DNA from 4 places in the Paenibacillus sp. FSL H3-0329 genome. Region 4 is predicted to be linked to each of the others. Evidence: riboswitches for the same ligand, from Rfam matches in the RefSeq annotation. Region 4 holds a riboswitch; each other region holds the start of a gene.

Region 1 (8,157 bases), 710 kb from region 4:
CAGACTATGAGCGAAGCAAGAATTCCGTTACACTTAGAGCAAAGCTAGTATTCTATCTTATCTAAATAGATGCGGAGGTTTAAAGGATGAATTACCAGGTTTTGTATGAAGGTGCTTTTGCTATGTTAAAGGTCCAACTAAATCCCGGTGAAAGCGTAAAGGCTGAAATGGGCGCAATGGTCGCGATGTCACCTAACGTAGAATTAAAAGGAACCGTGGATGGTGGTTTAATGCGCGGTCTCGGGAGAATGCTGAGCGGTGAGAAATTCTTCTTTCAAGAACTTAGAGCGACCCGTGGTCAAAGTGAGGTATTGCTGTCACCTGGCTCACTCGGCGATATTCAGGCGATAGAATTAGACGGATCGTATAAACTGTTAGTTCAAAAAGACGGATTTCTCGCCGGAACTGAAGGCATTCAAGTAAATACCAAAATGCAGAATTTAACCAGAGGGCTCTTCTCCGGTGAAGGCTTCTTCATTGTAGAAATCAGTGGCAGAGGAACGGTGTTCCTGTCTTCCTTCGGTGCTATCCATGCGATTAATTTAGGACCTGGTGAAGAAATGATTATCGATAACGGACACCTCGTAGCATGGCCAGATTATATGGACTATAAGGTAGAAAAGGCAGCCTCTGGCTGGCTAAACAGCATAACCAGTGGTGAAGCACTTGTGTGCCGCTTTCGTGGAGAAGGTGTAATTCTCGTTCAGAGCCGTAACCCTGGCAGCTTCGGAACGTGGATCAAATCCTTTGTACCTACTCGAAGCTAGACTTCCTAAAACGCAGTAATCAAAAAAGACACAGGCTTGGACCCTGTGTCTTTAGGTTAGAAAGCGATCTTACGAGACTGCTTTATCTGCTTCTGCTTTTGCTTTTTTGCAGCCTGTACGTTTACATGTTCCATAAGTACCCTTGAAATCAAGGCGATGATCCGTGACGTTAAAGCCATATTCACGTTCCACTCTTCTCTCCAGCTCCACAAGCCAGTCGTCCTTAATTTCCTCCAACCGACCGCATACGCTGCATATCAAATGATGATGCATATGCGAATGATCGTTCCCGCGCAAATCGTAACGGGCAACTCCGTCTCCGAAGTTCATCTTCTCTACAATGTGTAGCTCACATAAAAGCTCAAGTGTACGGTATACCGTTGCCAGGCCCAGATGTGGATAGCTGTTCTTAACAAGCATATATACTTCTTCTACGCTTAGATGATCCTTCTCATTGTCGAGCAGAACGTTCACTATAGCTTCACGCTGAGGCGTTAATTTATATTTTTGCGCCGCAAACAATTGACTGATATTTGATATTTGATCCATTTGGTCTCCTACCTTCCCGGAACGATTTAACATCCGTACCCTCTGAGACGCTCCTATTTATGCAGTTTGGACAAACCATAAATAGTAATCGTTACGATATAATCATAACAAAATTAACCACGAATGAAAAGAGCCTGACATCATTATATCATTTCATGCCACTTATCCAAAGTACTACACCCCAATCTGGCCCATATTTCTATTAAAATCTACTTTTTCGTGAAATAATACAGATTAGACCGCAACCTTTCCATAATTTACAACGTTAAAGGAGTGACAAAGGCTAAGGAGCCTATCCATACAACGAGGTGAAAAGACATGAACATGAAAAAAAGCACACTAGCAGCGATCACAACCGTAGCCATTTTCTCCTTTTCTTTGGGTGGTCAGATGTTTGCAGCTGGGAACACCTTTAAGGATATTGATAACATAAACGGCAAAGAAAAAATCATTTCTTTAAAAAATCAAGGGTTAATTAAAGGTGTCAGCGAATCTCAATTTCTCCCTGGCTCTAAGGTAACTACAGCCCAAGGGATTCAGTTTATCTCCGGCGGTCTCCAGCTTAGCCTCGCGGCCATTGATTTTAACAAAGCTCCTGTTGCCAGCGGCTTGTTCACAAAAGTAAAAGACAAAGCCTGGTACGCTGAAGCCTTTATCAATGCTTATTACAATGAAGTTAAGCTTCCTAAAGACATTGATCCTAACCTCATTATGACCAAAGAGCAATTCACTAACTATCTAGTGCAAGCGATCGAAGGCGTTGGCAATCTGCCGATGATCAATATCGTTCCAGTAGATATCGCTGATGAAGCTTCTCTGACTCCTGCGTATCAAGGCAGTATTCAGCGCTCCCTGAAATACAAGATCAATAGCCTGGATGCTAACGGAAAGTTTAATCCAAAAAGCGAACTCACCCGCGCCGAAGCAGCGATTATGCTCTACAACGCTTTGGAATTTCTGAAAACTGGAGTATAAGCCAAATTTCAGATACTCTTCTCATTTGAATAATCTACACATGAAAAAGCAGCTCCGGATGATTCCCGAGCCGCTTTTTCGTGTATATTGTCTTTCTACTCTTCTTCACCATTCAGTCTGTTCAGAAATTGCAGAGCCCGGGGATTCTTCGGATGCTCCAGCACTTCTTGCGGAGTCCCTTGCTCTAAGATATGACCACCATCCATCAAAATGATCCGGTCCGCTACATCGGCGGCAAATTTCATCTCGTGGGTCACAATCACCATAGTCATACCTTCTGCCGCTAATTGTTTGATAACCTTAAGCACTTCCCCTACCAGCTCAGGATCGAGCGCCGAAGTGGGCTCATCAAACAATAACACTTCTGGATCTACTGCCATAGCCCGGGCGATGGCCACTCTCTGCTGCTGTCCACCTGACAGCTGATGTGGATAGTTATCAGCTTTATCTGCCAAACCCACCTTAGCCAGCAGCTGAAGCCCCCGCTTGCGCGCTTCTTCCTTGGATCGTTTCAGGACAGTTACCTGTCCCTCCATCACATTGCCAAGCGCAGTCATATGCGGAAATAAATTATACGATTGAAAGACCATCCCTGTTTTCTGACGAAGGGCCAATACGGAATTCTGAGGAATTTTCTTATGATCTGTAAAATTGATGGTGATATCACTGAGCGACAGGCTGCCTTGATCCGGGATTTCCAACAGATTAAAACAGCGCAGCAGTGTAGTCTTCCCGGAGCCAGATGGCCCAATAATGACAAGTACCTTTCCATGCTCCATTTTCAGATCAATACCCTTTAACACTTGGAGTGCGCCGAAGGATTTATGCAAATTAATGATTTCAATCACAAGTATCTCTCCTTTAGGTCGCAGAGTAACGATCGAGTCGTTTCTCCAAGTAATTTTGCAGCGCCGACAGCACAGAACAGAACACTAAATAAAACAATCCTGCTTCGGAGTATACCAGCAGAGGCTCATAAGTGGTAGAGGCTACCTGCTGTGCGGTTCTAAACATCTCCGTATAGGTGATGATCGCTGCAAGCGAAGTATCTTTAACCAAGCTAATAAAGGAATTGGATAACGGCGGTACAGAAACGCGCGCAGCTTGTGGCAGAATTACGCGGCGCAGAGCCTGCCCACGAGTCATCCCGACTGAGAAGGCAGCTTCCCATTGGCCTTTATGTATCGACAGGATAGCAGCGCGTACGATTTCCGATGAATAAGCCCCTACGCTAAGAGTAAATCCAATGGTGGCGGCAATGAAGGGGTCGAGTACAATACCAACAGCCGGCAAACCATAAAATATAATAAATAGCTGCACTAACAATGGGGTTCCTCGAATAACCCACACATAAAAACGGGCGATTAGCTTCGGAATTACCCACGGTGAAAGACGTGCCAGCGCGGTTAGGATCGCCAAAATCAATCCAAGCACAAAGGAAAGTAGCGCCAACGGAATGGTAAAAGCCACCCCGGCTTTTAGCAGGGGTAGCAGTGTGTCTAAGAAAATTTGTATTTTGCGGTCATCCATTATTCAGACATCCTTTTTAGCTTCCAGGCTTAATTAGCCTTGCTAGCCTTGTATTATTTTGAAACGTCAGCTCCAAAGTATTTCTCGGAAATTTTCAAGTACGTTCCATCACTCTTCATCTCTGTAATCGCATCACTGACCGCTTTCACCAGCTCATCATTGCCTTTCAGGAATACTGCGGCACTTTGTGATCCTTCAGGAATCTCATCAACCACTTTAATTTTTGCATCTGGTTTTTGTTTTTTTAGATCCAGATAAGACAAGCCATCATTCACAGTTGCATCAATACGTCCCGAAGTCAGCAGATCCATCGCTTGATTGAAACCGTCCGTAGCTACGATTTCAGCATCGTTCTCACGAGCGATGTCGGATAAGTTACTTGTCAGGGATTGTCCGGCTTTTTTACCCTTAAGATCGGCAAAGGTCTTAATATCCTCATTGTCTTCGCTCACGATCAATACTGCTTTGGATACGATATAGGGTTCAGAGAAATCATATTTCACTTTGCGATCTTCGTTAATGGAAACTTCATTAAAGATTACATCAAACCGTTTCGCATCCATTCCAGCGAAAATACCATCCCACTGAGTTTCAAAAAATTCAGCTTTAACACCTAAACGTTTTGCTACTTCTTCAGCAATTTCCACGTCAAAACCAGTCAATTTCCCCGCAGTGTCATGATAAGTAAAAGGCGCATAAGTCCCTTCTGTACCTATCCGCAATTTGCCGCTGGCTTTCACAGCCTCCAAACTGTTTTGCGCTGAAGATGCTGCTCCACCATTCGTTCCAGCTGTAGGTTCAGCAGCCGTATTGGTATTCGAATTATTGCCGCAAGCCGCTATAAGGACCACGGTTAACGCCAATATAATAGTTAAACTCCATTTTTTCATTATTAAATCCCCTCTCTCTACCCGGATTTTTTCCGGTAAATTGAATAGTACACTGCCATCACATGATCGTCAATACTTTTTTCCGATTATATACATCGGAATTATAATATTAACTAGATTCCTACCTATATCTTACCCAATCTTGGATTAATCCTTCACTTCTTTCTCTCTTTACTTCTCAGAAAGATATGGTATATTTATTAACAAATTAATATGGACCTGTTATTTCACTAGGGGAGTCGGCCGACTGAGACGGAGCTTCAAGCTCCGGACCCTTGGAACCTGATCTGGATCATACCAGCGGAGGGAAGTGGAGCAGAATTTTCATCAAGCATGTTAAGTGTTATTATGCAGAATGAACTTTTTGACCCATTCATTTCCTCTGGAAATGGATGGGTTTTTATTTGTTTAGGCGCTCCACAAAAATTTTAGGAGGTTTGATCATCACGACCATTTTATCTATTCAAGGCCTAACCTACTCTTTTCCGGAATCTGAGCAACCCCCTGTATTCGCAGATCTATCCATGGATATCAGGCAAGGGGAATTCGTCTCCGTAGTAGGTGCTAGCGGATGCGGGAAAAGTACATTTTTCAAAACGATTGCCGGTTTACTCGAACCTACTCACGGAAAAATAAAACTCTCTACGCACCCGTCAACCGCTAGTCGTTTAGGTCAGATCGCTTATATGCCTCAGCAGGATTTATTGCTGCCTTGGAGGACAGTGCTCGACAACTGCCTTTTGCCTTGGGAGATCAAGCCCAGATTCAATAAACAAGAAACGATCACTCAGATTCGGGAAATGTTGACCCGCTTCGGCTTAGCAGATGTAGAGAAGGCTTATCCCCATGAACTTTCGGGTGGAATGAAACAGCGAGTCGCATTTCTGCGCACCTTAGTGGCTGGAGGCGGAAGTGGTCTTATGCTGCTGGATGAGCCCTTTGGCGCTCTCGATGCCATGACCAAACGCGAGATACACCGTTGGCTGTTGGAGTTATGGGGTGAATTGAATCAGACGATTATGCTCATCACTCATGATCTGGAGGAAGCACTATTGCTCAGTGACCGGATTTATTTATTATCTGGCGGTGCGCACAGCGAATTACAGGAGATCGTTGTGGATTTACCAAGGCCAAGACATTATAAGATGAACTACGAACCCCGGTTTATAGCACTGCGTGCAGAGCTGGAGCGGAGATTACATGCGACCTATACCTTTTAAAAAACATCTAGACAACTATGGTCCCTTCCTTCTTCTGGTACTGCTCATTCTTGTAATCTGGGAGTCAGCTGTTCGCCTTCACATGATTCCAGCCTTTATTCTCCCTGCACCTTCCTCTATTGGAATCGCATTGATCGAGCACAGGCAATTATTATTTGGACAGCATTTATTGGCGACGTTACAGGAGATACTGGTGGGTTTTGTCCTTTCTGTTATTTGTGGTGTATTGCTGGGCACTGGAATGTTCCTGTATCGCCCCATAGAAAAGGCCATCTATCCCTTTCTTATCATTAGCCAGACGATCCCATTAATTGCGCTATCCCCCATTTTTATTATGTGGTTCGGATATTCGCTGTGGAGCAAAGTGGCTGTGGTGTTTTTGACGGCTTTTTTTCCAGTCGTAGTGAGTACATATGATGGACTTCGTACAAGTGGCCAGACTTACAAGGACTTATTATTAACATTTGGTGCAAACCGCTGGCAGCTGCTTGTCAAAACCCAAATTCCACTGGCGTTGCCTGCTTTTTTCTCTGGCTTAAAGCTGTCCATTGTATACTGCGTCATCGGAGCTACTATCGGGGAATGGCTCGGCGGCAGTAAAGGACTCGGTTACTTCAGCCGCAGAATGGCCGGAAATATGCAGAGCGATGAAATGTTCGCGGCTGTATTTCTGCTGTCCGCGCTTGGTGTGGTGCTTTTTCTGGCGATAGCTTTACTCGAACAATTATTTTTAAAGAAAAGAGGATCAAACCAATGAATCATTTAAAATCCCCACAACGAGGACTTATTTCTGTATTTCTAGTATGCACACTTTTGCTCTTAAGCAGCTGCGGGAAGGCAGACAAGATAAATAACAACTCCCAAACCGATCCCTCCAATACCGAAAATAAGCAGTCACACAAGCTGACGATTATGCTTGATTGGTATCCCAATGCCGTTCATTCCTTTCTATACGCTGCGCAACAGCAAGGTTTTTTCCAAGAGGAAGGTTTGGATGTCGAGATCAAAATGCCTGCAGACAGCAATGATTCCCTAAAGCTTGTTGCAGCGAATCAAATTGATCTAGCGCTCAGTTATCAGCCTCAGGTACTTATGGCACGCGGCGAGAAAATCCCTGTACGTTCGATTGCAGCAATCGTGCGGCATCCACTGAATCATCTGATGGTTCCTCAGGCTGGCAGTATTCATAGTCCAAAAGAGCTCGCGGGAAAACAAATCGGCTATTCCTCCATTCCGCTCTATGAAGCGATGATTCGGACAATGATCCAGAGTGATGGAGGCGATCCTTCATCCGCCAAGCTGATTGACGTAGGTTTTGACCTCATCCCTGCGATCTCTACTGGACAAGTAGACGCAATAATGGGCGGGTTCATCAACCATGAACAACTAATCCTTGAAAAAGAGGGACATCCGGTCACTTCGCTTAATCCAACGGATTACGGAGTGCCTGACTATTATGAGCTTGTGCTGGTGGCCAGCGAACAAGGATTGCAAAATTCTGAAGCCTACTTTAAAAAATTTCTAAATGCCATTACAAAAGGACAGGAATTTGTGGAGCAGAATCCTGAACAAGCCCTGGATTTACTGGTTGCACATGAAGATGCAACTTCACCGCTCGACAAGGAGATTGAGAAAAAAAGTCTTGAGATTCTGCTGCCGCTGATGAATGCTGGCGATCAATCTTTTGGATATCAAGACCCGACATCTTGGGAAAAGGTTCAGCAGTGGTTATCCACCAACAATCTTCTACCAGAGGATATTAAAGCACAGGAAGCTTTTATCAATCTGTAATGTTTAGTTAGTTGTTCATACAAGCTTGAGGAGGAATTATGATGAGTTATTTAGCCAAAGTACGGGAATCCAACCCGTTGATCCACAACATCACTAATATTGTGGTAGCCAATTTCTCAGCCAACGGTCTGTTGGCGCTTGGCGCCTCTCCCTTTATGGCGGATGCCCACGAAGAAGTGATCGACATCGCCGCTATGTCGTCTGCTGTAGTTCTAAATATCGGCACACTCAATGATTACGCCATTCAATCTATGTTGCTTGCTGGTAAATCCGCTAATAAACACAGGGTTCCCCTAGTGCTTGACCCGGTAGGTGCAGGCGCAACTTCTTATCGGACCGCTGTCACTCAAAAGCTAGTGAATGAGATGCAAATCACCGCACTGCGGGGGAATGTGGCTGAAGTCGCTAATGTCATTGGAGAGAGTTGGTCCATTA
Region 2 (8,157 bases), 3.0 Mb from region 4:
AGAGCCTATAAGACGCTAAAGAGTTTGATGATACTAAATTCATACAATAAGATTAATCTATAAATTGAGCGCGGAGATAATAAACAATGCAAGGAGAGAACCTATGAAAAAATTAAGGAGAATCATAATTCCGTTATTCTTAATCTTTTTATTGGGATGTAGTGATGAGGAAATTAGCGATAATTCAAAAAAAGAATATAGCAAAGCTGAACAATTTATTACCGATATGGGCTATCTGATCATTAGTAATGAAGGAATTGTTTCTGAATATTTATTAGATAAAAAACTGCTGACGGAAATGCCATACATACAATATTGGAGTGTTCAAAGTGTTGATCCAATCGATTATATAGGTAAGGAAATAACTACAAGTAAGTTAATCGTTAAAAACCACCCCTTAGATAACGAGAAGGATAATACAAAAAAACAAACCCTGATTTTTCTGCTAGAAGCAGACGATGAAGTGATAGGAGGCTATAGTTTTCCTGATTTCGATGAATTACATATGGGCTGGGTTTACACCATTGATGGAAAAACACTCGAAGAATTGACCGGAGAAGCATTTCCGAATTGGTCAAAAGAATGGAATTTAAGATATAAATAATGGCTGGGGAGTATTTATAAAGGAGCAGATATGAAAAAACTAATCCTAGTGCTTGTAGCTGTGGTTATTATTTCGAATGCGATATGGAGTTATTTATATTTCAATAAAGAGTTCGAAACAAATTTAAACACTGGTGTTCAAGTATATACGCTTAAGGGCACAGGGGATACATGGGATGTTTTAGATTACAAAATAATAATTTCATCTAGCAAAATTTTACGGGGACATGGGAAGTTAGTGTTCAAGGGAGACCCAAGCGCTTTAGTGAATAGTAGCTATTATAAGTATGAAGTCAATGAAAAAAACACTAATAATAAGGATGAAACAGTTCTTGTAAATGAAGCTAGGTCAACGGATGGACCCGTTTCAATATTAAGTAACACTGATATCGGGTCTATAACAGGTCCGTATTCGTATGACGAATTAAATAAAAATAGACAAAATTATGAAAACACCACTTTATCTATTACATGGAATGATAATGAAGGGGAGATTCATTCCGAAACAATAAGTTTAGATATTGAGAGTGAAATTTCTCTTAAGGATGATCTTTAAGGGTGATAAGTCCAAGAGACTAAGATTGAATCTCTACGGACTGAAGGAAGATCGTCTACGCCCCAAAAGCCTGCCGGTATTTCACAGGAGACATGCCTTCAAACCTTCTGAACACTTTAATAAAATAGCTGGATTGGGCAAAACCGGACTGAGTCGCAACCTGAGCAATGGAGAGTCCTGTGGAAACCAGTAAAAGCTTGGCTTTAGCCAGCCGACAATCGGTTAAATAACGGTTTGGAGTTTTGCCCATAACCACCCGGAACAGCCTTAGAAAATGATAGCTGCTGTACCCGGTCAATCTTGCCATCGATTCCAGAGACCAAGGGCTGGCACATTCGACATGAATGATATCTGCAGCACTCCGGATGGACTGTCTAACCTCGTGCGGTACTGAGCCGTGAAGCGGCTCGGAGTTCTGCAGCAATTTAACTAGAAGCTCATACAGCAGAGCAGATAGTCTTGGCTCGCTACGGGTCACGTAGGAAGCGCTCAGTAGGTACATTTCCTCGAATAGCTCGTCCAGCTTAGCATCCAAATCAAAAGTGAACAGGTATGCACGGGACTGGTCCACTTCCTCTAATAAGGGGAGGACGATTTCAATATTAAAATGAACCCATCGGACATCCCAAGGCTCGCCTGGGTCAGAGCCGTATTGCTGATAAGCCCCTTTTGGGTACAGAAAACCTCGTCCTCTACTCATCGGAATACGTTCGCCCTCATGGAATACATAACCCTCCCCACCAAAGATCAAATGCAGGTTATAACTCCCCAGAAACCCTTCGCTTCTTCTCTCTGTATGTTGTGGAAAGTGAGTGTAATGTCCCAAAAATTCAGGATAACAGACATATTTTGAAAAAGCCGGTGTCGGCAAATACCATTGTTTCTTCATGTTTGGCAGCACCCATTTCTGTAGCGCAACAGAGCGCAAGTTGGATTAAGGCAATAAACGCAAGATTGTTATATGATAGCAATATTTTGTTATATAAGACCTCTTATCATTGATACTACAATAGAATTATAAAATATTGAAAGCATATTTTTAATACTTTGGAGGTAATGATGAAGAAACCTGTCGCAACTGAAAAATTCGAGCTTGGCGTTTGTTATTATCCGGAGCACTGGCCAGAAAACATGTGGGAGGACGATTATCGCCGGATGCGTGAACTCGGCTTTACGATCATTCGGATGGGGGAGTTTGCTTGGTCTATTTTTGAACCCACAGAAGGGGAGTTTCAGTTCGGGCTCTTTGATCGGGCGATTGATCTAGCACATAAATATGGTCTTCAGGTTGTACTTGGTACTCCGACGGCAACGCCTCCAGCTTGGTTGACTGATAAATATCCAGAAGTATTAAATGTAACCTACGAAGGTGTTACACTTCAGCATGGCATGCGCCGCCATTATAATTACAGCAGTCCTAAATACCGGGAACTGTGTGCACGTATTGCAGAACAAATGGCTGAACATTACGGCAATCATCCGGGTGTAGTTGGCTGGCAAATTGATAATGAGCTCAACTGTGAGATCAGTGAATTTTATTCGGAGAGTGACCATAAGGCCTTCCGGGAATGGCTACAGCAGAAATATGTTACGCTTGAGCATTTGAACGAGGCATGGGGAGCTGTTTTTTGGAATCAAAGCTATAGTGACTGGTCTCAGGTCTATCTTCCACGTCCGACTCCAGTACCGAAGCAACCCAATCCTCATCAGGCATTGGATGAAAAACGGTTTATTTCGGACAATACAATTTCTTTTGCCAAAAACCAAGCGGATATCATTCGTAAACTTGCCCCTAAGCAATGGGTAACCACGAACGGTCTGTTCGGTCATCTCGATAGCCATGAAATGACGGATGAACTGCTGGATTTCTTCAGCTATGATTCCTATCCTCAGTTCTCTACTATTTTTTATGACCCGAATGAGCGGAATCCGCTGAATGATAGAGGCTGGGGACTGTCGTTATCTGTTGTTCGTTCGATATCCCCGAATTTCTGCATTATGGAGCAGCAGTCGGGCCCGGGTGGCTGGGTGAACCGGATGGATATGCCTTCTCCAAAGCCCGGGCAGATGCGGTTATGGACTTATCAGTCGATCGCTCATGGGGCAGATATGGTGTTATATTTCCGCTGGCGGACAGCTACGATGGGCAATGAAATTTATTGGCATGGAATCAATGACTATCATAATCAGCCTAACCGGAGAGTGCGGGAAGCGGGGCAGATCGGTCAGGAGCTGGCAGCAGCAGGTCAAGCGTTTATCGGTACTCATAATCAGGCTAACGTTGCTATTGTTCGTGATTATGACAATGAGTGGGATGGAGAATACGATGTTTGGCATGGCCCGTTTATGTGGAAGAGCAATAAGGAGTGGTACAAGGCTCTTCAGCGGAAGCATATCCCGAATGACGTGCTCTATCTGCGCAAAAAAACAACGCTGGAGGAGCTTGCAAGGTACGACGTGCTTATCTATCCTCACCCAGCGATTATGACAGATGAGACAGCGTCTCTGCTGGATGAATATGTTCAACAAGGCGGCAAACTGATCTTCGGCTGTAGAACTGGCTATAAGGATGAGCGCGGTCAATGTTATATGCGTCCTTTCCCAGGTACTGCTAAGGATCAATGCGGGATCACAGTTGAAGAATTCACAATGGTTAAGGGCAGTCGTCAGCCAACAACAATTAGCTGGTCGGGCGCGACCGAAGTCGTTACAGGAGCAGATGACTTTAATGATATTCTCAAAATAGAGGAAGCTTCGGTTGAAGTGATGGCGGTTTACGCCTCTGATTATTATGCGGGAAAACCGGCGGTAACTAGAAATCGTCGCGGCAAGGGTGAGGTTTGGTATTACGGAGCCGTATTTAACGAACAGGCAGCGGCTGAGATCATAAATTTAATGGATCTACAATCGCCAGCAAATTGGCTGAAGCTCCCAGAAGAGGTAGAGCTGCAAGTCCGTACCGGAGCTTCTTCCAGTTATGCTTTTTTGCTTAATTATAGTGAGACTCCTGTCACGATCCATCTTCATGAGACCAAAACAGATTTACTGAGCGGCACAACATTGTCGGGCGAGGTGCTTCTGGAAGGATTTGGGGTATTGGTGTTATACTAACGTACACATTGATCTCACATTTGAGTGGATTTGGATAATTCTCTCTTTTCGGTTATACTTTGAAGTAGCAATTATATAGTTACGGGAGCTTGGTGGGACCAGGCTGAGAGGATAGTTATAACTATCGACCGTCAAACCTGATCTGGATAATGCCAGCGGAGGAAATGGAGCTCTATTTCTATTTGTCTACTCTAAGGCCTCATCTTATACAGATGTGGCCTTTTCTATGTGTGGGGAGTAGACCGTCTCCGCTTGATCAAATCACCTTATAGGAGGAATTGAGATGACAAGCGAATTGAACAACGATCCAATCAATTTATCAGCTTTTCCAGCAAGTCAAAAAGTGTATGTAAAGGGTTCACGGCCTGATATTCAGGTGCCTATGCGGGAGATCTCACTTAGTCCAACTGCGGGCATAGACGGCGAAGAGGAGAATGCCCCAATTCATGTCTATGACACAAGTGGGGCTTACACGGATGCTAATATTCATACTGATATTCGTCAGGGGTTAGAGCCCAATCGTCTAAGCTGGATTGAGGAACGAGGGGATGTGGAAGCGTACGAAGGAAGAACCGTGAAGCCTGAAGATAACGGGAATGCAACGGGAAAAGCTGTGGCGGAAGTGTTTCCAGCGCTCCATAGAAAACCTTTGCGAGCGAAAAAGGGGCATAATGTCTCTCAAATGCATTATGCACGCAAAGGGATTATTACTTCGGAAATGGAATACGTTGCGATTCGTGAGAATGTGACACCGGAATTTGTAAGAGATGAAGTAGCCCGCGGTCGCGCCATCATTCCAGCGAATATCAATCATCCAGAGAGTGAACCAATGATTATTGGGCGTAATTTTTTGGTAAAGATCAATGCCAATATTGGAAACTCCGCAGTATCCTCATCCATAGAGGAAGAGGTGGAGAAAATGAGATGGGCTACCCGCTGGGGTGCAGACAATATAATGGATCTCTCCACAGGTAAAAACATCCATACGACACGCGAGTGGATCATCCGTAATTCTCCTGTTCCTATTGGAACGGTGCCTATTTATCAAGCTTTGGAAAAAGTGAATGGGAAAGCGGAAGATTTAACGTGGGAAGTATACCGTGATACGCTCATTGAGCAAGCGGAGCAAGGGGTGGATTATTTTACCATTCATGCGGGAGTTCTGCTTCGTTATATCCCGTTGACGGCACAACGTATGACAGGTATTGTTTCAAGAGGTGGCTCCATTATGGCGGCATGGTGTCTTGCGCATCATCAAGAGAACTTTTTATATACACATTTTGAAGAGATATGTGAAATCATGAAGCTGTACGATGTTTCTTTTTCCCTAGGCGATGGATTACGTCCGGGTTCGATTGCTGATGCGAATGATGAAGCACAATTTGCCGAGTTAGAGACGTTAGGTGAATTAACAGCTATGGCTTGGAGTCATGATGTACAGGTGATGGTAGAGGGTCCAGGACATGTGCCGATGCACTTGATTAAAGAGAATATGGATAAGCAACTTGAAACTTGCAACGAAGCCCCTTTTTATACGTTAGGTCCACTGACTACAGATATTGCGCCGGGGTATGATCATATTACCTCTGCTATAGGTGCAGCGATGATTGGTTGGTTCGGTACAGCAATGTTATGTTACGTAACTCCGAAGGAGCATCTTGGCCTGCCTAATAAGGAAGATGTACGTGTAGGGGTCATTACTTATAAAATAGCGGCACATGCCGCAGATTTGGCGAAAGGGCATAAAGGAGCACAAGACCGGGATAACGCTCTTTCGAAAGCCCGTTTTGAATTTCGTTGGCGTGATCAATTTCATTTATCGTTAGATCCTGAGCGAGCGCTCGAATATCATGATGAGACATTGCCTGCGGAAGGCGCTAAAACAGCTCATTTCTGTTCCATGTGCGGGCCGAAATTTTGCAGTATGAAGATCTCTCATAATATCCGTAATTCGACGAGAATTGAATCAGGAATGCAAGAGAAGGCAGAAGAGTTTCTCCAAGGCGGGAGCCTCATTTATAGATAACTTTTTCTGCTAAAAAGAAATATCTAAAAGAAGTCGTCATTGGCGGCTTCTTCTTTTATACTTTGAATAGATAGGAGTTGATGAAATGGAAGCGATTCGTTCAGAGGAAGCCATTTTAGAGGATTTAAGTAATAGTTTCTATCATTTTTTTGGATTGAAAGTCCTTCATGCTACCCCAATAAAACGTGGCTGGTTAAATCTTAAATGGAAAATCACAACGGATTCAGGGCAATTTCTACTTAAACAATACAACAAAAAAAGATATAAATTGTATAACCCAGAAGAGCTGAACTTTGCCTTTTCTCAACAGAAAAGATTGTATCTACAGGGGCTCCCATGTCCCGGATTGTTGGCTTATAACAATAATGTTTTACTGGAATCAGATCAGGGAGAAACGTTTATGGCAATGGAATATTGTGAAGGCCGTGTCATAGAGCCGGGTAAGATTAATATCCATCAAATGTTTGATTTGGGTCGTGCCACAGGTAAAATGCATCGTTTATTAAATGATGGGACCATTAGTTTGAAAAGAACCCCACAATTTATTCCACAAAGCCCTGAGGAACGTTTAGAACATTGGAATGTACTCCTACAACAATCAAAGGAAATGGGTAAAACCTCACTCATCACTGACCTAGAGATACAACTAAGAGCGACTGAAGAAATAGATCCGGAAATATTCGAAGGACTTGAAGCTGGATGGGCACATCGTGATTTATGGGTTGATAATCTTTTATTTCAAGATAGCCAATTGTCTGCAATTCTAGATTTTGATCGGTTCAAATATGATTATCCGCAGCTAGATGTGGCGCGAGCAGTGATGTCATGTGCTTTAGATGAAGATTTAGATGGAGCACTAGCTTCAGCATTTATTGACGGATATCGTGAGGAACGAACGGTGGAGCAGGGGGATTTAACAAAATCATTGCAGTTGTTGTGGTATATGGAAAGCCCGTGGTGGATTAATGCCGCGATGGACAAACATAGTGTACCTCCAAAACGTTTTGCAAAAGAAATGAATTGGCTGGCTAAGAACCTGAACAATTTACCTGCTATCTTAGGGAACTTATAGTGAAAACGATTGAATTATAGCCTAAAAGATGCATTGACCAGCCAAAGTTTGGCGCCTATAATCTTAACAAGGAAAATCCACCACATATAGAGCTATTTGTAAACGCATTCAATGAGCTTTTTCCTTATTTATCATGGAAGGAGGAGATCAAAACTATCAAGTATTTCTTTTTTTCTCATTTTTGCAAACGTTTGCACACCACGATAGCGCTTAAAATCGTAAGCTGCACTTAAAATTATGAGGAGGTTATTTACTTGGTATCCAAACAATCCAGGCGTTATATTTCGTGGTTAATTATTTTTTCGCTCATTTTTAGTTTATTTGGTTTATCGGGTGGAGCATCGGCCAGCAATACGGATCATACAGTCACCTATACCAATCCTACAGCGACAGCTGTGACCTTACATTGGACTACGAATAACTGGGCTAATACTACGGACACGGTGATGACCAAAAATGGAACCACGTTCACCGCCAACCTCAATGTTCAGGAAGGTGCCACCCTAATTTATTGTTATCACATCACGGCTCCAACGGATAGTTGGGACAATAACGGCGGGAAGAACTGGACGGTGGTTATTCCGGTTGCCGGGAAATACGAAGCAGAGAGTGCATCCCTGTCTGGTGGTGCAAAAGTAAATACGAATCACATCGGATATTCGGGCACCGGTTTTGTTGATGGATACACAACTACAGGAGCAACTGCCACTTTTAACGTCCAGGCTTCCGCAGAAGGGTCCTATAATGCCACGCTTCACTATGCTAATGCATCCGGCAGTGCTAAAAAGG
Region 3 (8,157 bases), 1.8 Mb from region 4:
CTGACAGTCACTTTCTTTTGGCTGGCGATGTCTACAGGAAGATTGTTTGCGGGTGTAATTGCCGAAAAAATATCTTATCGCGTGTACATTCTCAGCAGCTGTTTACTAACCTTGTTACTGCTGACACTCTTTCCGTTCACTGACAATCGAATGACTGCTTTCATTGTAATTCTGCTGCTGGGGCTGTTTATGTCCGGTATTTTCTCCATTGCATTGGTTTTCTCCAGCAAAATGCTGCCTGGCACCGAAGAGTCAACACCCAGCATTATGATTGCTTCCGGAGGCGTTGGTGGTGCTTTGCTACCTCTGTTTACGGGCTGGTCTATGGACCATTTAGAAGTGGCACAAACAGCCGGATTACTTGCCACTTTTGCTGCCTTCTTGTTCCTGCTAAGCATTGCCGCATGGAGATTCCAAGCCAGGCAAGCGGTGGAAGGAAAGAGTTCCCGTATTTAGAATAGTATCAACGTTATCCTTTTAGGGTAATGTGATCTATAAGCATATTCTGAGCACAAGGATGGACAATGAATGAATGAGTCTTTAAATGAGTCTTCAACTGAGCCTTTGTTACATACTGCGCTTATGCAGTTTATATTTCCCTTCTCTATAAAAAAGGGCGATTCTAAGCAGCTTATCCAGCAATTACAGGACGACGGATTCACACGTTTTTTTCTGGATAACAAAGAACTGGAAGCTGCCTATTATGGAGAAGGTTACTGTGTTTCCCATGAACGAATGGAGCGCACCTATTTACCGTTTGCCGCACACGTCCTTTTTCCGCGCAGGAAGGATGCCGACTCGTTTCGCCGTTTTTCCAGAGTAAATAATCTCGACTGCATTCTGGAGATTCCGCAGCAATCTATATTTTTCAAAATTCTCTCGACGGATATATTCATATGTCCCTTTCAGCTTGGATTCGTGACGATACGTGTCCAGCTGGAGGGGGATTCGATTCCCTTTAGTATTGCCCTAGAATTCGCGGATCGTTTCCGTGCGCTAGAGAAAACCTTCATACAGGATGACTACACTTATATTCATTGCGGGGAACAGACCTATGAGATGGTAGAGGATTTTGTCTTCCGAAATTTGGTGGATGGACTGGAGCCATATCTGGATCAATCGGATATCAATGGGGCTTATTTTGAGACCCTTCCTTTTTTCGTAGATGAAAGAATGCAGGTACAAGCTTTTTACGGCTTTCAGAATGAAGAAAGTTCTGATGAGATTAGTGTAAATCTACGCTATCGCGCCTCACAGCTTGATGGAATTGATCTGAACGGAAAGCCCTATGCCAGTGCAAGCGATCCAGCGTATATTGCAAACTATTGTCATGAGCATTCCTATAATCGCTGGGGCCCAGACACGTATTATATGATGAATGAGCAGACCTTTTGCTGCATGACCCGCGCTGAACAGGAAATTGCTGTTAGTCTAGCCAACCAGATGTACGGGCAATATTATTACGGATTTTTACTCAATATTTTCCACAAAATCGTTCTGCTAAAGCTTGCCAACATGCACTCCCGACTTCGGATTAATCATGATTATGAGGAAATAGACAATCTAATCTACTCCATTAATAAGTTCTCGGCAAAGTTCTACTTCTTGGAGTTGATTTCCCAGTCGCAGGGCCGGGAGATATTTCTTCAGCTGCGTAAAGTATACGGAAACGACGCTTTGTTCGAGGAAGTGAAAGAAACCTTAAATGACCTGTTTCAGTATCAGGATAAGTTTCAATCCAAGCGACGGGATAATCTGCTGATGATTCTCACTGTATTTACGGTAGTAAGCGGGATTTACGGCATGAATCAGGTCATTGACGATCTGGATGGAAAAATCCAATGGAGTAAAATGATTGGTTATTCCCCCTTTGAATTTCTTGCCCTCTTCGTGATCATGAGCGGGATTCTGATCAGCGTTGTCCTCACGCTAGGGGCGCTGGTTAGTGAGCTTAAACGGCGTCACCGCAAGAAATATAAAGATCTAGACTAGCAAAAAAGAAACTACTGGATTGGAAAAATTCAGGAGTGCACTACTAGACATTCCGAGTACAGCCGTCTATAATACACCGTATGCGAGAAATATAAGATATAAAGTATGGGTACAAAACTTATACTTACTTATATTGCACATAGAAATACCCGTTAACTTCATAGAACCAGGGGTGCTGGAATTGGCCGGCTGAGATTGTATCCCACAAGATACTGACCCTTATACCTGATCTGGATAATGCCAGCGTAGGAATCGCCAATTGGTTCTGGTCCCTGTGACCTTGACTAACCTTGCGCCAAGCCAGCGTCCCGATCACTCGGGGCGCTTTTTTTGTAAGATCACTAAAAGATGTAGAAAAACGTACATACTACACTTTACGGTTCATGTTGTGAAGACGGGATTCTTGTAACCTTAAAGGAGAGAAGAAGACATGCACCTCAAAAAAGCACTTACGTTGTGCCTCACCTGTGTACTCATTCTTGCCATTGCCGGATGCGGCAGCAACAATGGGAATACAGCCGGAAACAAAGCAAATGCTACTGATCCAACTGCAGCGGCTGGCACGGATGCTCCAAAAGAGCTCACCAAAGTTAAAGTCGCACTCGACTGGACACCGAACACGAATCATACCGGTCTATACGTAGCTAAGGATCTTGGTTACTACGCTGAAGAAGGTCTGGACGTCGAAATCGTTCAACCAGGCGCAGCGGGTTCTGATACTATGGTTACTTCTGGCGAAGCCGCATTTGGCATCAGCGCCCAAGAAGGATTAACGCTAGCCCGTCTACAAGGCGTACCCCTTGTCTCGATAGCAGCTATTATTCAGCATAATACATCGGGATTCGCCGCTCCAGTAGATCGCAATATTAAATCACCAAAGGATTTCGAAGGTAAAACCTACGGAGGCTGGGGCTCACCGGCCGAAGAAGCAGCCATGAAGGCCATCATGGATCCTGAAGGTGGCGATGTGAAAAAGGTGAAGCTGATCAGTATCGGTGAAGCTGATTATTTTACCGCCGTCAAACGTGACATTGATTTCGCCTGGATTTTCTACGCTTGGACTGGAGTTGAGGCTGAGTTGCGTGGCCAGCCATTGGATATGCTGTACTTAAAGGATTATGCGCCACAGCTCGATTATTACACGCCTGTGCTGACGACGAGTGAGAAGCAAATTGCAGATCATCCTGAGCTGGTGAAGGCCTTCATGAAAGCCACATCAAAAGGTTATCAATATGCTATTGATCATCCGGAAGAGGCTGCCGGTATGTTATCGAAGGCCGTTCCTGACCTGGACGCCGACCTTGTCCTAGCTAGCCAAAAATGGCTTAGCCCAAAATACAAGGACGATGCTGCCCGCTGGGGCGAGCAAAAAACCGAGGTCTGGCAAAATTACGGCGACTGGATGTATGATCTGAAGTTGCTGGATAAACCGCTGGATGCTGCTAGTGCATTCAGTAATGATTTTTTACCGGCGGAGTAGAGAGCGGACTTCAGAACCAAGAAGGTTGGACGTTACTTGAGGAAGGAGGAACGGAGCGTAGTGATGTGCTACGTGAGTACCGGACTTCCCAAGTTCGTTCAAGATTCGATGTCGAGTTTGCTTCCTGAGTTACTTCGTTATCAAAGTTGGCTTTTTGAACTTACCTTATAATTTAAGAGCTCAAAAAGTCGGCTTTCAGAACCAAGAAGGTTGGACGTTACTTGAGGAAGGAGGAACGGAGCGTAGTGATGTGCTACGTGAGTACCGGACTTCCCAAGTTCGTTCAAGATTCGATGTCGAGTTTGCTTCCTGAATTACTTCGTTATCAAAGTTGGCTTTTTGAACTTACCTTATAATTTAAGAGTTCAAAAAGACGGCTTTCAGAACCAAGAAGGTTGGACGTTACTTGAGGAAGGAGGAACGGAGCGTAGTGATGTGGTACGTGAGTACCGGACTTCCCAAGTTCGTTCAAGATTCGATGTCGAGTTTGCTTCCTGAATTACTTCGTTATCAAAGTTGGCTTTTTGAACTTACCTTATAAAATGAGAGGATTGATTATTGTGGCTAACACCCTACTAAGCATTCAAGTAATTCCAAAAACTCCGAACAATGAGGATTCCATCCCATACGTAGATAAAGCGATTGAGGTCATTCAAAAATCCGGTGTTAAACATCAGGTGAATCCGCTGGAAACCACAATGGAAGGTGAGCTTAGCGAGCTGCTGGAGGTTGTGCGTCAGATGCAAGAGGCGTTGATCGAAGCAGGCAGTCCAAGCGTAATTTCGCAGATCAAAATCGCTCATAATCCTAACGGAATCAGCATGGATAAATTGACGGAGAAATATCGGCCGTGAGATCGACCTGGAAGCTAATATGGCCGCCCCTTGTGGCGGTCGTCTTCTTTTTAACCGTATGGCAGCTATCTGTATCTGTATTTCATATTGAATCCTGGATTCTGCCGAGTCCTGCTGATATTGCCCGTGAATCCACCAGTAACGCTTCTGGTCTTTGGGCTCATACGATGGCTACGCTGCGGCTCACTTTAATTGGTTTTCCCATCGGTACGGGGGTAGGTCTGATCGTCGCTTTGCTTTTGCATCTTTTGCCTTGGGCTAGACGGGCTTTTTATCCACTCATTATTCTGAGTCAAAATGTTCCCTCCATCGCGCTCGGCCCCCTGCTCATTATCTGGTTCGGCTTTGGTCTTTTGCCCAAAATCGTGCTGATTACACTAGTATGTTTCTTCCCTGTAGCTGTCGCTGCGATGGGCGGCCTGGCCCAAAGTGATCAGGTCATGATGAATTATATGAAAATGGCTGGCGCAAGCAAGTGGCAAATCTTTACCAAGCTGGAGCTGCCCTCTTCTATCCCGGCACTATTTTCCGGTGTAAAAATATCTGCTACTTATGCGGTTATGGGCGCCGTGGTCGCTGAATGGATTGGCGCGGATAAAGGTATTGGCTATTATATGCTTCTGCAGAAATCCGCTTATCGTACGGATCGGATGTTTGTCGCTATTGTTATTATTGTGCTTTTAAGTCTTGTACTCTTTGCTATTATTGCATTGCTGGAAAAATGGCTGGTTCGCTGGAAGCCGCGCCGTAACTCATAGAAAGGAAGATGCCTGTATGTCTCAAGCGACGCAAATGCAACACAGAACAACAGAAGTTATAAGCTCCCCTGAAGCTCATACCGTGGCACCCGCCCTTGAAGTGAGCGGCATCTCCAAATCTTTTTTCCATCGTCGCCGTAAGACAAAAGTTCTGAATAATGTCTCTCTCAAGGTAGAGCAACAAGAATTCGTTTCGATCGTTGGTCCTTCCGGCTGCGGAAAAAGCACCTTATTCCATATGATTGGCGGCCTTGTGAAACCCGATGCAGGCACGATCCGCATGAACGGTAAGGTCGTTACAGGTCAACGCGGTGAAATTAGTTATATGCCGCAGCAGCCTGCTCTTTTTCCTTGGCGTACGATTGAGGATAATGTGCTGCTTGCTGGGGAGATCAAGGGCGCACTGCGGGATGGAGCCCGCGAGGAAGCACGCCAGTGGCTTGCCAAGGTTGGGTTAAGCGGGTTCGAACATGCTTATCCGCATATGCTGTCTGGCGGGATGCAGCAGCGTGCAGCTTTTCTCAGAGCATTGCTCGCTCCGCAGGAGCTAATGTTGCTGGATGAACCTTTCAGCGCACTCGATGCACTAACTCGCAGTGAAATGCAGCGCTGGCTGCTTGAGCTGTGGGAAGAGAATCGCCGCTCTGTGCTGTTCATTACTCACAACATCGAAGAAGCGTTGCTGCTCTCTAATCGTATCTATGTATTTTCCGGCCGCCCCGGCTCCATTCTGCATACAGTCGATGTGCCATTTCCGCGGCCACGCCGTGATGAGATTACGGACTCTCCCGAGTTCCTTAAGCTCAAACGCCAGTTGTCACAGTGGATGCGAGAGGAACAAGCTAAAAATAGGCAGCCGCTAGCTTAATCGCTAAGCACTGTAAACTGATATCGCTGGTATAGCGGTGTCAGTTATTTATTTGCAGCGATAAATTCCCTAACATATTTACAATTGGTGCGGATGTATCTGCTCATTTAACAAATTTCACTCATCCTAGTAGGGATCACATTAAATGTGTGGCGAAAACGGCCTCCGTGTTGGTAATGGATAGTAACCGGGTTGGGCTGGGGACATTTACGGGATTTATACCGTTGATTTGTTTCGTTGGGCCGGATTCGGCTCATTCTACGGGATTTATACCGTTGATTTGCTTCGTCGGACCGGACTCGGCTCATTCTACGGGATTTATACCGTTGATTTGTTTCGTCGGGCCGGATTCGGCTCATTCTACGGGATTTTTACCGTTAATTTGCTGCTTCGGGCCGGATTCGGCTCATTCTGCGGGATTTATACCGTTGATTTGCTGCTTCGAGCCAGACTCGGCTCATTCTACGGGATTTATACCGTTGATTTGCTGCTTCGGGCCAGATTCGGCTCATTCTACGGGATTTATACCGTTGATTTGCTGCTTCGGGCCAGGTTCGGCTCATTCTACGGGATTTATACCGTTGATTTGCTGCTTTGGGCCAGATTCGGCTCATTCTACGGGATTTATACCGTTGATTTGCCTCTTCGGGCCGGATTCGGCTCATTCTACGGGATTTATACCGTTGATTTGTTTCTTCGGACCGGATACGGCTCATTCTACGGGATATATACCGTTGATTTGCTTCGTCGGGCCGGACTCGGCTCATTCTACGGGATTTATACCGTTGATTTGCTGCTTCGGGCCAGATTCGGCTCATTCTACGGGATTTATACCGTTGATTTGCTGCTTCGGACCGGATTCGGCTCATTCTACGGGATATATACCGTTGATTTGCTGCTTCGGGCTGAATTGCACCCGATCTAGGGCATTTTTGCCTTTCTTTTACCACTTCGGGCGGAATCGCACCGATTCTAGGGCATTTTTGCCTTTCTTTTGCCTCTTCGGGCGGAATTCCAGTGACTCAAGGGAATTTATCCCCTTATTGTACCCCTTTAGCTTTTAGCTTGAATTAAATACGAGGCTATGGCATCAACCAGAATCGGTGTTGTTTATTATTATTAATTTGTTTAAAGGTCACAACTATAGTCGCACTTACATTCTACTCCCTACCTCAATCCCACTACTCACTTTTACTCCTACTCCTTACCTCAATCCTACTACTCACTTTTACTCCTACTCCCTACCTCAATCCCACTACTCACTTTTACTCCTACTCCTTACCTCAATCCCACTACTTACTCTTGCCCCTACTCGCTACCTCAATCCCACTACTCACTTTTACTCCTACTCCCTACCTCAATCCCACTACTTACTCTTGCCCCTACTCCTTACCTCACTCCCACTAACCACTATTACTCTTCCCCCTACTCCTCACCTCACTCCCACTAACCACTATTACTCTTCCCCTTACTCCTTACTTCCTACTCTCACACCTGCCTCCTCTTCCTCTCACACCAACCGAACCAAAAAAGGTCCCCATAAACGAGGCCTTTTCTTCATTTCTTAATCATAGCTCGGAACACGAATTTGGGCAGCACTGCCTGTCTGCGCCATCGCGACTTTTGTCCCTTCGCAACTGGAGCGAACAAAAGTCGATGCAACCACTCCAGATTGAGTTTTTTCCATAGCGCTGGTGCAGGAGTAACTTTTCCCGCTATTACATCCAAGCTGCCCCCCACGCCAAAAACAACTTTTACCTGCGTAAGCTCCTGTTTGTGCTTATATACCCATTTGTCAGAGTATGGCGCCCCCATCGCAACGATCAGAAAATCCGGCTGTGCACGCTGAATCTCTGCTACAATGGCAGGCTCCTCTTCCTTGGTAAGAAAACCATTATGTCTTCCTGCAATCTTCACATTCGAATATAACTCCGTGATCTTTTCGACCGCTTTACAACTGGTAAGCTCATCTGTTCCCAAGAAATAAAAACTCCATCCCAAGCTATTTCCTTGCTCCAAAAGCTCAAGAAGCAGCTCATATCCAGTTACCCTCTCAGCAATAGGATCGCCTTTTCTTTTTGAAGCCATCACAATGCCAATCCCGTCAGGAGTGATTAAATCCGCTTCTTGAAGTATGGTTCGTAGCAGCTCGTCCGATTGACTTGTTATCGTAATTTCCGGGTTAGCCGTGATCAAATGGAAAAG
Region 4 (8,157 bases):
CCTGTTAATGAATCTACAGAATTGGGACGAAGTTTACCATTCTTGGTCGCTCGTACAATGGCATTATGAATATCTTTTTTCATCTCAATCTGATTGATTCCCACAGGGGTGTGAATGATAAATGTAGGCATTCCCGTATCCTGACAGATCGGAGACACTTGCTGCTCAGCCATTCCGATATTTTGCGCAATCGTGGTTAAAGCAAGACCGGACCGGGTAGCCCTGTCTTCCAGCGCACGACCTTTTGCAACTGCCCGGCGTACATCTCCCGGCAAATTCGTGGAAGTTTCTACGATAAGGTTATAAATACTGTCTTCAAAATGCTGCATCTTCATTCAAGCTCCTCTCGGCAGTTCCAGGTTATCTAAAGTTTGATACAATTAGTATAATAATATCATACCTAGCACCGCATGAAAGGGGTTACTTTAAAATTGAGCTACCATTTTTCTGCCTATCTATATCGTCTTCAGTATATTCAGCGCTGGAGCTTGATGCGCAGCACCGCACCGGAGAACGTCGCTGAGCATTCTTTTCATGTTGCATTGCTCACACATATGCTCTGTTCCATTGGTAATGTACATTTCGGGCGTTCATTAAACGCGGAACGAGCAGCAACCATAGCTCTTTTCCATGATGCCAGCGAAGTATTCACAGGCGACATTGCCACGCCGGTAAAATACAACAATCCTCGCTTGCTCACTAGCTTCCGCGAAATGGAAAAGGTTGCGGCTGATCGCTTAACTGGAATGATTCCATCAGAGCTAAAAAGCATCTACACTCAGCTCATACGACCGGAAGACAGCCCTCCCGATTCGGAGGACATTCTGCTGCACAGCTATGTGAAAGCCGCTGATCGGCTGGATGCTTATTTGAAATGCGTATGGGAGGTTGCTGCAGGCAACCGAGAATTTGCCGCCGCGAAGGAGCAGACAGCAGCAAAACTTCGTGGGCTTGGCCTGCAGGAAGTGGATTATTTTCTGACTCATATGGCACCGAGCTTCGAAATGTCTCTCGATGAGCTCTCTGCCGGAAACTAAACACCATCTACACAATAGAAAAAAGGACCTCCGCATGAATCTCGCAGGGGTCCCTTTAGTGATTAATAATAAAAATACAAGCGTTACGTTACTGATTCAGTCAGGATATCCCAGTCTTTAAAAATCGGCTGCAAACCCTTCGTATATAGCATTTCCGTAATCTCCTGCACACTGCGGCTATCGGATATTTCGAATTGCGGAGTTCCCCCTGCATTAGTGTGACCGCCCACCTCAGTTGTGACCCCGGCTGACATCTTAGTTATTCCTAGATGAATTAAATGATCGCGTAGAGAGGCAGGCTCTCTTGTAGATAAAGTAATGCCCGAACGGGGTAAAAATAACCGGTATGCCAAAATAATCTGCACTAGTGATCGATCGGTAACATCGCACTCTGGGTTAAATTCCCCTAAATAAGGCCGAAACCGTGGGGGTGACAGGCTGATCTCGCAATCTGGATACCGATCCTGTAGATAGCGGGCATGCATGGCACTTTGGAATGCCTCTTGCCGCCAATCGTACATCCCGAGCAACGTACCAATATTCACAGAACGAAAACCTGCCTGACAGCCGCGTTCAGGTGCATCCAGGCGATTCCGGTAGTTTCTTTTAGGCCCTTTAACATGCAGCTTTTTGTAAGTCTCCTGGTGGTAAACCTCTTGGTATAGTGTTAATCCATCCACGCCTGCTTGAAGAAGCTCTTTATATTCGGCAGTCGATAGAGGATTTATCTCAATACTGACGGAGGAAAAAAATTCTCTAAGTACAACTACACAATCCTTAATATATGAGACAGGATTCTCCCGGCGCGATTCACCAGTCAAAATGAGGATATGCCGCAGACCTGTAGCTGCAATCTTCTCAGCCTCCCTGCGAACCTCCTCCAAGGACAGCTTTTTACGCGGAAAATCATAAATGGAGCTGAAGCTGCAGTAGGTACAATGATTCACACAAAAATCGGCAAGATACATCGGTGTGAACAGCTGCATCGAATAACCAAAATGTGCACGGGTCAGTCGCTGAGCAGCTTGCGCCATCTCCTCTAGCAGCGGCGTTGCTGCCGGAGAGAGCAATGCCAGCAAATCATTTTCGTTCAGCTTGTCTTTTCCAAGCGCCCGCTTAACGTCATCCTCCCGGAACTCCTTCCACAGCTGCTCATATGGATACTGCTCCAAGCGGGCCAGTGTGTCAAAAAAGCTCATGCTAATCCTCCCTCCTTTGGTGAACCTATCAAATTCAGTTCAGAAATCCAGTCAACGGTGACGAAGCAAAAGCAACTTCTTCTACAGGACCGAGTCCTGCCAAATAAGCTTTGCGGCCAGCGGATATCGCCTCGCGGAACGCTTCCGCCATGACGAGCGGATTACGTGCCGTTGCGACAGCCGTATTAAGCAGAACAGCAGCGGCCCCCATCTCCATTGCTTCCGCCGCTTCCGAGGGCTTGCCAATTCCGGCATCTACAATAATCGGCAAATTCACTTCTTCAATAAGAATACGCACAAGCTCCTTGGTGCGCAGGCCGCGATTCGTCCCGATCGGCGCACCAAGCGGCATCACAGCAGCAGCACCGGCATCTCTCAGACGTAAAGCAGCCGAAAGGTCCGGACTCATATATGGCAGTACTACAAAACCCTCCGCCGCTAGAATCTCTGTAGCTCGTATGGTCTCCAGATTATCTGGAAGCAGGTATTTCTGATCATTGATCACTTCGATCTTCACCCAGTTCCCCAGTCCCGCAGCTCTTGCTAATCTCGCAATACGGACTGCCTCCTCCGCTGTACGCGCTCCTGAGGTATTAGGCAGAAGAGTCATGTGGCCGGGAATGTGGTTCATGATATTTTCTGCTCCACCTTCCGGGTCCACTCGGCGAAGCGCTACAGTAATCACCTGAGAACCAGAGCTTGCGATCACTTCGGGGATCAGAGCATTCCGGCTATATTTTCCGGTTCCGATAAATAATCTACTAGTTAATTCGATGCCTCCAATATGTAACGGGTCATGCATGAAATTACCTCCCTTTGGTTCTTATAAATTTCTCAAAATTCTATACCGCTCCATCTCAACCCCCACCAACAAAGTGCACCAGTTCCAAACGATCATCCTCGCTCAGAGCAGTACTTTCATAATTCTCCTTACTGACAATTTCTCCATTCAGCTCAATGATCATCAGACGACCCGACCACTCAGGAAGACTGATCAAATCAGCTATAGTTTGAATACCACCAGAACACTCTGCGGATTTCCCGTTAATCAACAGTCTCATTCTGAATCACCCCCTTCGCCTATGCTTTTACCTCCCGGCTATGAATGAACCGCCTTATGAATAGCTTTGGCGGCCTCATAAGGATCATCCGCTCCGCAAATTCCGGACATCACAGCAATTCCTGCCGCGCCTTGCCTAATGATCTGCGCCGCATTAGCGGGACCAATTCCGCCAATCGCAATTACAGGAATAGAGCTAGTCTTCACCGTTTCTGCAAGCAGCTCTAACCCACGTGCGGGCAGCCCTAGCTTGCTCGCCGAGGGAAATACATGGCCAAACAAGCAATAATCAGCTCCCTGCTCTGAAGCATTCGCCGCTTCTTCCGGAGAATGAACCGATCTCCCCAGCCAAAGCTGAGGTGCAATTCGCCGGGCTGTAAGCGGGCTCAGACTGTGCCCAGCCAACTGAACACCCGCGGCACCAGCTGCCAATGCTACATCGATCCGGTCATTGATTATCAGTTTGGTAGCGGGTATACCGGCAGCCAACAGCTCCTGTGCCGCAGAGAGCAGTTCGCGTGCTGGACATTGCTTCTCTCTTAAGTGAATATAATCGACCCATGTCTGCACCGTGACAGCCAGTTCAACAAATTGTCTCAACAGCTGCTTGCCGTCTGATATTAGATGGATCTCAGCTTGTACCACTCGCGATCTCCTCTCTCTCACTTCCCTGTAGGCCAGTAAAAAACAAAAAAACTGCCCCCGTAAGGAAGGCAGTCAGAATCTGTATATAGACGGTACTACAAATAGCCCGACAACAGAAATTCGTTCTCCACTTCCCTACGCTGGTCTTAACCAGATCAGGTTCAAAGGGTCCGGAAATCCATTCCGTCTCAGCCAATCGGCACCCCTAGTGACATAAATATACAATTTTAAAATGCTAACGTGGTTTATAGTAACATATTTTTTTATTGAAATACACCCATTTATTCACATTAGCTGTACTAATCTAACCGTTTACTACCTCGCCACCATTTACATGAATAACCTGTCCAGTCACATAACTGGAATCGTCAGAGGCAAGATATACATAGGCTGGCGCCAGCTCCTCTGGTTGTCCAGGCCGTTTCATAGGCTGCGTGCCTCCAAACTCGCTAACCTGCTTCGCATCAAAGGTAGAGGGAATTAGCGGTGTCCAGATTGGACCTGGTGCTACACCGTTTACCCGTATGCCCTTCTCCGCCAGATTCGTGGACAAAGATCGTGTGAAACTCAGGATAGCTCCTTTAGTTGATGAATAGTCCAGCAGCTGCGGGCTTCCGCGATAAGCGGTAATTGAAGTTGTATTTATAATTGTAGATCCTGCTTTTAAATGAGGCATAGCTGCTTTTGTTAAATAGAACATCGCAAATATATTCGTACGGAAAGTACGCTCTAGCTGCTCGGAAGTAATATCCTCGATCTTAGCTTGCGGATGTTGCTCCGCCGCGTTATTGATGAGAATATCAAGCTTTCCTAAGCCCTCTACCGTCTGTTTAATAAGATCCTTACAGAATTTCTCGTCACCGATATCACCTGGAATTAGGATACATTTGCGGCCTTCCTGCTCGACCTGACGTTTAGTTTCCTCTGCATCTGAGTGTTCATTAAGATATGAAATGACCACATCAGCACCTTCTTTAGCAAAAAGCACAGCAACTGCACGCCCAATTCCGCTGTCTCCACCGGTAATCAACGCCGCCTTGTCTTGCAGTTTACCTGCTGCTTTATAATTTGCCGGCTCGTATTTGGGCAGCGGCGTCATTTCACTCTCAATCCCTGGCTGATGATGCTGCTCCTGTGGGGGTAAGGTTTTTGTAGCTTGTTTATTATTGCCTGACATCTTCCCTATCTCCTCTCGTTAAGTAAATTGATAGTTAACTGATCATCTTAGGATGGCACAACAATGCACGTTTATACGCTGGGTTTGTCATTTTCTTAAATCGCTTTACGAATCTTACTTACCACAATGCAAGTAGAAATAAACAACCGTGGATGTAAACTGCTGTAAGTGGAGAGGACTTCACTGCATACAAAAAGGCACAGCATCGCTGCTGTGCCTTGAATTGTTCACCCTAACTATTTCAAAGAAGAAACATGATTTTCTGCATTCACTCCATGTTCCAGTACCCACATAAAATAAAGAGCTTTAGCTGCTTTCTCCCGGGTCACTATGGCTTTAGGTTCTAGTTCTGTCCCATTGACCATTTGGCCTCTAGCAATCCCCACTTCAGATCTAATAAGCCCTAATTCATAAGCACTTTTCACTTTTGAAATTAAAAAAGGAGAAATGTCCGCCGTATCAACCAGCTGCTGCCAGGATACAAGTGGATAGTACATCGCTCCTCTAGCTCCTGGATCCAGATTGAAATCATAACCAGGATCTCCTGGCACTACTGCTGTGCCGTTATAATCAGTCATGTACTTAGGTTTATTAGCAAACTTTACTTGGTAAACATCATAGAGAATAGCACCCATCGTTTCACGTGACAGCTTACCTTTCGGATAATAGGCAAGATCTGATCTTTCCACTTTCATTAACTTAGAAATACTGCGTGTGAATTCAGCAACTGTCATCTCCGTATCTGGCTTAAAATTCCCTTGGCGGTCTTTGCCCATTACTCCCAGCTGGATTAATTTTTCAATTTGATTGCGGTAATAAGCAGCTTCCCCGGTCGTCGTATCATTAGTTATTTCCGGAAAAACCTTATCCCAGTTGCCTGTTAGTGCCGCATGCTTAACGTTCCCTTTAAGATAAGCAGTAATGGAGGCAGCAGTAGAATCGCCAGTAGCACCTTTCTCTACAAGCTCCGTAACAATCATCCGCGAAAATTGTTTGGCGAGCGCTTCTTTAAAATGAGTCCCATCGATTTTCTTTGAAGGATGCCCGTTAGCGTAACTTCCGTCATTTGTTTTGCCTGGCGTTTCTCCGGCTTCAATTGACATGAAGAGGGCTGTTATCGCTTCTACTCCGATCTCGTTATAATATTTCAGACTTTCCGAGTTAAGGTCAATAAGTGTAACTCCAGATTCATCTGCAACCCGTTTAAGAATATCTACAAACTTTCTTGATTTAAAAGAATTCTCATAGATATATCCCGGACTTGCATTCCCTTTAATTCTGGACATTGGCGTTACCAGTACTGGTATCATGCCCCGGGCTTGGATCGCAGGGAGATAAACTTCTTTAAGGTAGTTTTCATACATTGCCTCAGTCGAACCTCTGCCGTAACGTCTGAACTCATCTGCACTCTCATCATTGTGTCCGAATTGAATAAACACATAATCCCCAATGCTGCCACTCAGTAAAATGTCGTTAAGTCGACCTTCTGTATAGGCATTTTTAAACGAGCGTCCTCCCATGGAATAGTTAGTTACACTCACTTTATGTTGATTAAACATACTGCCAATAATCTGGCCCCAACCACTCATTGGCGCTTCGTCGAAGGTGTAGGACTTGACCGTGGAATCTCCAAGTATAAATAAATTCGGAAGAGCTCCAGCTGCTCTATGCTGTGGCAAAATCGGTTCCAGTATGATCTCCTCAATCCCTACAGCTGTGTTCACTTTGTTCGGTTCAATCTCAATATCTATATGGTCACGGCCGTTTACATACGTATAAGTCCACTCTTTCCCTTTGGCTACAGCCGTATGCTTGACGGGTACAAGCTTTGCCGCGTCCCAATGTCCACTTTTCAACAAGCGGCTGGTCTGCATCCCTGATACTGACACGATCCCATCCTCTGCGTCAGAAGTCGTTTTTACATATACGTTGTAGGTTCCAGGAGAAGCATCCATTCGAAACGCCATGCCGTAGTTATTATAATTATCCTTTTCAGATTTAGGTTCAGCAAAAAAATAAGATTCTGTGATGAAAAAACCTGTTCCATCGGATGTAATTGAATCGGTATGCACTTCTCTAGCGGGTAAAGCGTTGGTCTCTTGGACAAAACCATAACCTAATGATGAGTCATACAATTGCGCACCGCGATTAGGATCATACCTAACGGATTGATACCCTGTTTTAACTTGGTTTGTAAAATTGAGCTTGTATGCGTTTGCAATTCGGATTGGAGGTTGCCCCTCTACCCCATCTTTAATAAGGGCTGCCTCTGTTATACCGTGAGTAAGAGTCAATGAAGCCATAAGTAAAGAAGATAAGATTAGTATATCCCTACACAGCTTTCTCACTTCATTACACTTCCTTCCGTTTCTCGAAGTACTTCCCTAGGTTCCTCCATTATCCCTTTTCTCTAAAGTGATTCAAATGATGATTTCATTCTTTTTTTTGACCTTTTGTAACGTAAAACTTGGAATTGATCAACGGCTCACACTGCAAAACGGTCATATGTATAGGTATCCTTGATATAATTAAGAACATCCCTATTGATCCTAAGGAGGAGAACTCCTATCGCTTACAAAGTCAGCTTTCCGAACATTATAAGTACACTGCAGCTGATCGGTGTTCATTATCGTGTAGCAGAACCTGGGTGGGCATACCCTGATCATCATCACAAAATCTTCGAACTATTGTATTGCTACGACGGCAACTCCCATCAATATGTAGAAGGAAGCTCCATTGCCTTTGGTAAAGGAGATTGGTTAATTATTCCGCCTGGCTTACGTCATTATGTAGTTAATTCTGGCCTGAGCAACTATATCTACCTCTCCTTTCATTTCGATATTGACGATTTAAAGTTTCGTGAATGGTTTCAGTCTCTGGCTGTACAGAAATGGAATAACCAGCAAATGCAGCGTTCAGGATTAAATCAGCAGCTGGAACATTTGGATGAATTTATTAAGAATAATATTCTTGCCACGACGGCATCCACTGGATTTCCCGAGGAAATTGAAGAAATGATCCTTGTAAAAGAAAGGCTTC

The links. A riboswitch is a leader RNA that binds a small molecule or an ion and turns the genes downstream of it on or off. The one in region 4 is predicted to bind thiamine pyrophosphate.
Region 1: linked by a shared signal. The riboswitch ahead of NSQ66_RS12725 (ABC transporter ATP-binding protein) and the one ahead of NSQ66_RS09485 (thiamine phosphate synthase) in region 4 are both predicted to bind thiamine pyrophosphate.
Region 2: linked by a shared signal. The riboswitch ahead of thiC (phosphomethylpyrimidine synthase ThiC) and the one ahead of NSQ66_RS09485 (thiamine phosphate synthase) in region 4 are both predicted to bind thiamine pyrophosphate.
Region 3: linked by a shared signal. The riboswitch ahead of NSQ66_RS02050 (ABC transporter substrate-binding protein) and the one ahead of NSQ66_RS09485 (thiamine phosphate synthase) in region 4 are both predicted to bind thiamine pyrophosphate.

Annotation. Positions count from the first base shown of each region.
Region 1 is NZ_CP150150.1:2,922,223-2,930,379, reverse strand. Features, by position in the region: gene NSQ66_RS12755 (TIGR00266 family protein) at 87-767, shown strand; gene NSQ66_RS12750 (transcriptional repressor) at 837-1,316, opposite strand; gene NSQ66_RS12745 (S-layer homology domain-containing protein) at 1,635-2,291, shown strand; gene NSQ66_RS12740 (amino acid ABC transporter ATP-binding protein) at 2,387-3,139, opposite strand; gene NSQ66_RS12735 (amino acid ABC transporter permease) at 3,153-3,821, opposite strand; gene NSQ66_RS12730 (amino acid ABC transporter substrate-binding protein) at 3,875-4,711, opposite strand; TPP riboswitch at 4,934-5,037, shown strand; gene NSQ66_RS12725 (ABC transporter ATP-binding protein) at 5,149-5,931, shown strand; gene NSQ66_RS12720 (ABC transporter permease) at 5,912-6,688, shown strand; gene NSQ66_RS12715 (ABC transporter substrate-binding protein) at 6,685-7,722, shown strand; gene thiM (hydroxyethylthiazole kinase) at 7,764-8,157, shown strand, end outside.
Region 2 is NZ_CP150150.1:6,095,494-6,103,650, reverse strand. Features, by position in the region: gene NSQ66_RS26905 (hypothetical protein) at 1-63, shown strand, start outside; gene NSQ66_RS26900 (hypothetical protein) at 104-604, shown strand; gene NSQ66_RS26895 (hypothetical protein) at 635-1,159, shown strand; gene NSQ66_RS26890 (AraC family transcriptional regulator) at 1,215-2,048, opposite strand; gene NSQ66_RS26885 (beta-galactosidase) at 2,219-4,270, shown strand; TPP riboswitch at 4,342-4,451, shown strand; gene thiC (phosphomethylpyrimidine synthase ThiC) at 4,554-6,296, shown strand; gene NSQ66_RS26875 (phosphotransferase) at 6,382-7,368, shown strand; gene NSQ66_RS26870 (alpha-amylase family glycosyl hydrolase) at 7,623-8,157, shown strand, end outside.
Region 3 is NZ_CP150150.1:452,835-460,991, reverse strand. Features, by position in the region: gene NSQ66_RS02060 (MFS transporter) at 1-456, shown strand, start outside; gene NSQ66_RS02055 (hypothetical protein) at 529-1,992, shown strand; TPP riboswitch at 2,151-2,261, shown strand; gene NSQ66_RS02050 (ABC transporter substrate-binding protein) at 2,423-3,472, shown strand; gene NSQ66_RS02045 (hypothetical protein) at 3,812-3,970, shown strand; gene NSQ66_RS02040 (MTH1187 family thiamine-binding protein) at 4,033-4,326, shown strand; gene NSQ66_RS02035 (ABC transporter permease) at 4,323-5,084, shown strand; gene NSQ66_RS02030 (ABC transporter ATP-binding protein) at 5,119-5,952, shown strand; gene NSQ66_RS02025 (hypothetical protein) at 6,182-6,877, shown strand; gene NSQ66_RS02020 (WecB/TagA/CpsF family glycosyltransferase) at 7,510-8,157, opposite strand, start outside.
Region 4 is NZ_CP150150.1:2,211,780-2,219,936, reverse strand. Features, by position in the region: gene NSQ66_RS09510 (fumarate hydratase) at 1-329, opposite strand, end outside; gene yfbR (5'-deoxynucleotidase) at 432-1,037, shown strand; gene thiH (2-iminoacetate synthase ThiH) at 1,121-2,236, opposite strand; gene NSQ66_RS09495 (thiazole synthase) at 2,271-3,038, opposite strand; gene thiS (sulfur carrier protein ThiS) at 3,094-3,297, opposite strand; gene NSQ66_RS09485 (thiamine phosphate synthase) at 3,336-3,941, opposite strand; TPP riboswitch at 4,057-4,158, opposite strand; gene NSQ66_RS09480 (SDR family oxidoreductase) at 4,246-5,118, opposite strand; gene NSQ66_RS09475 (GDSL-type esterase/lipase family protein) at 5,355-7,421, opposite strand; gene NSQ66_RS09470 (AraC family transcriptional regulator) at 7,662-8,157, shown strand, end outside.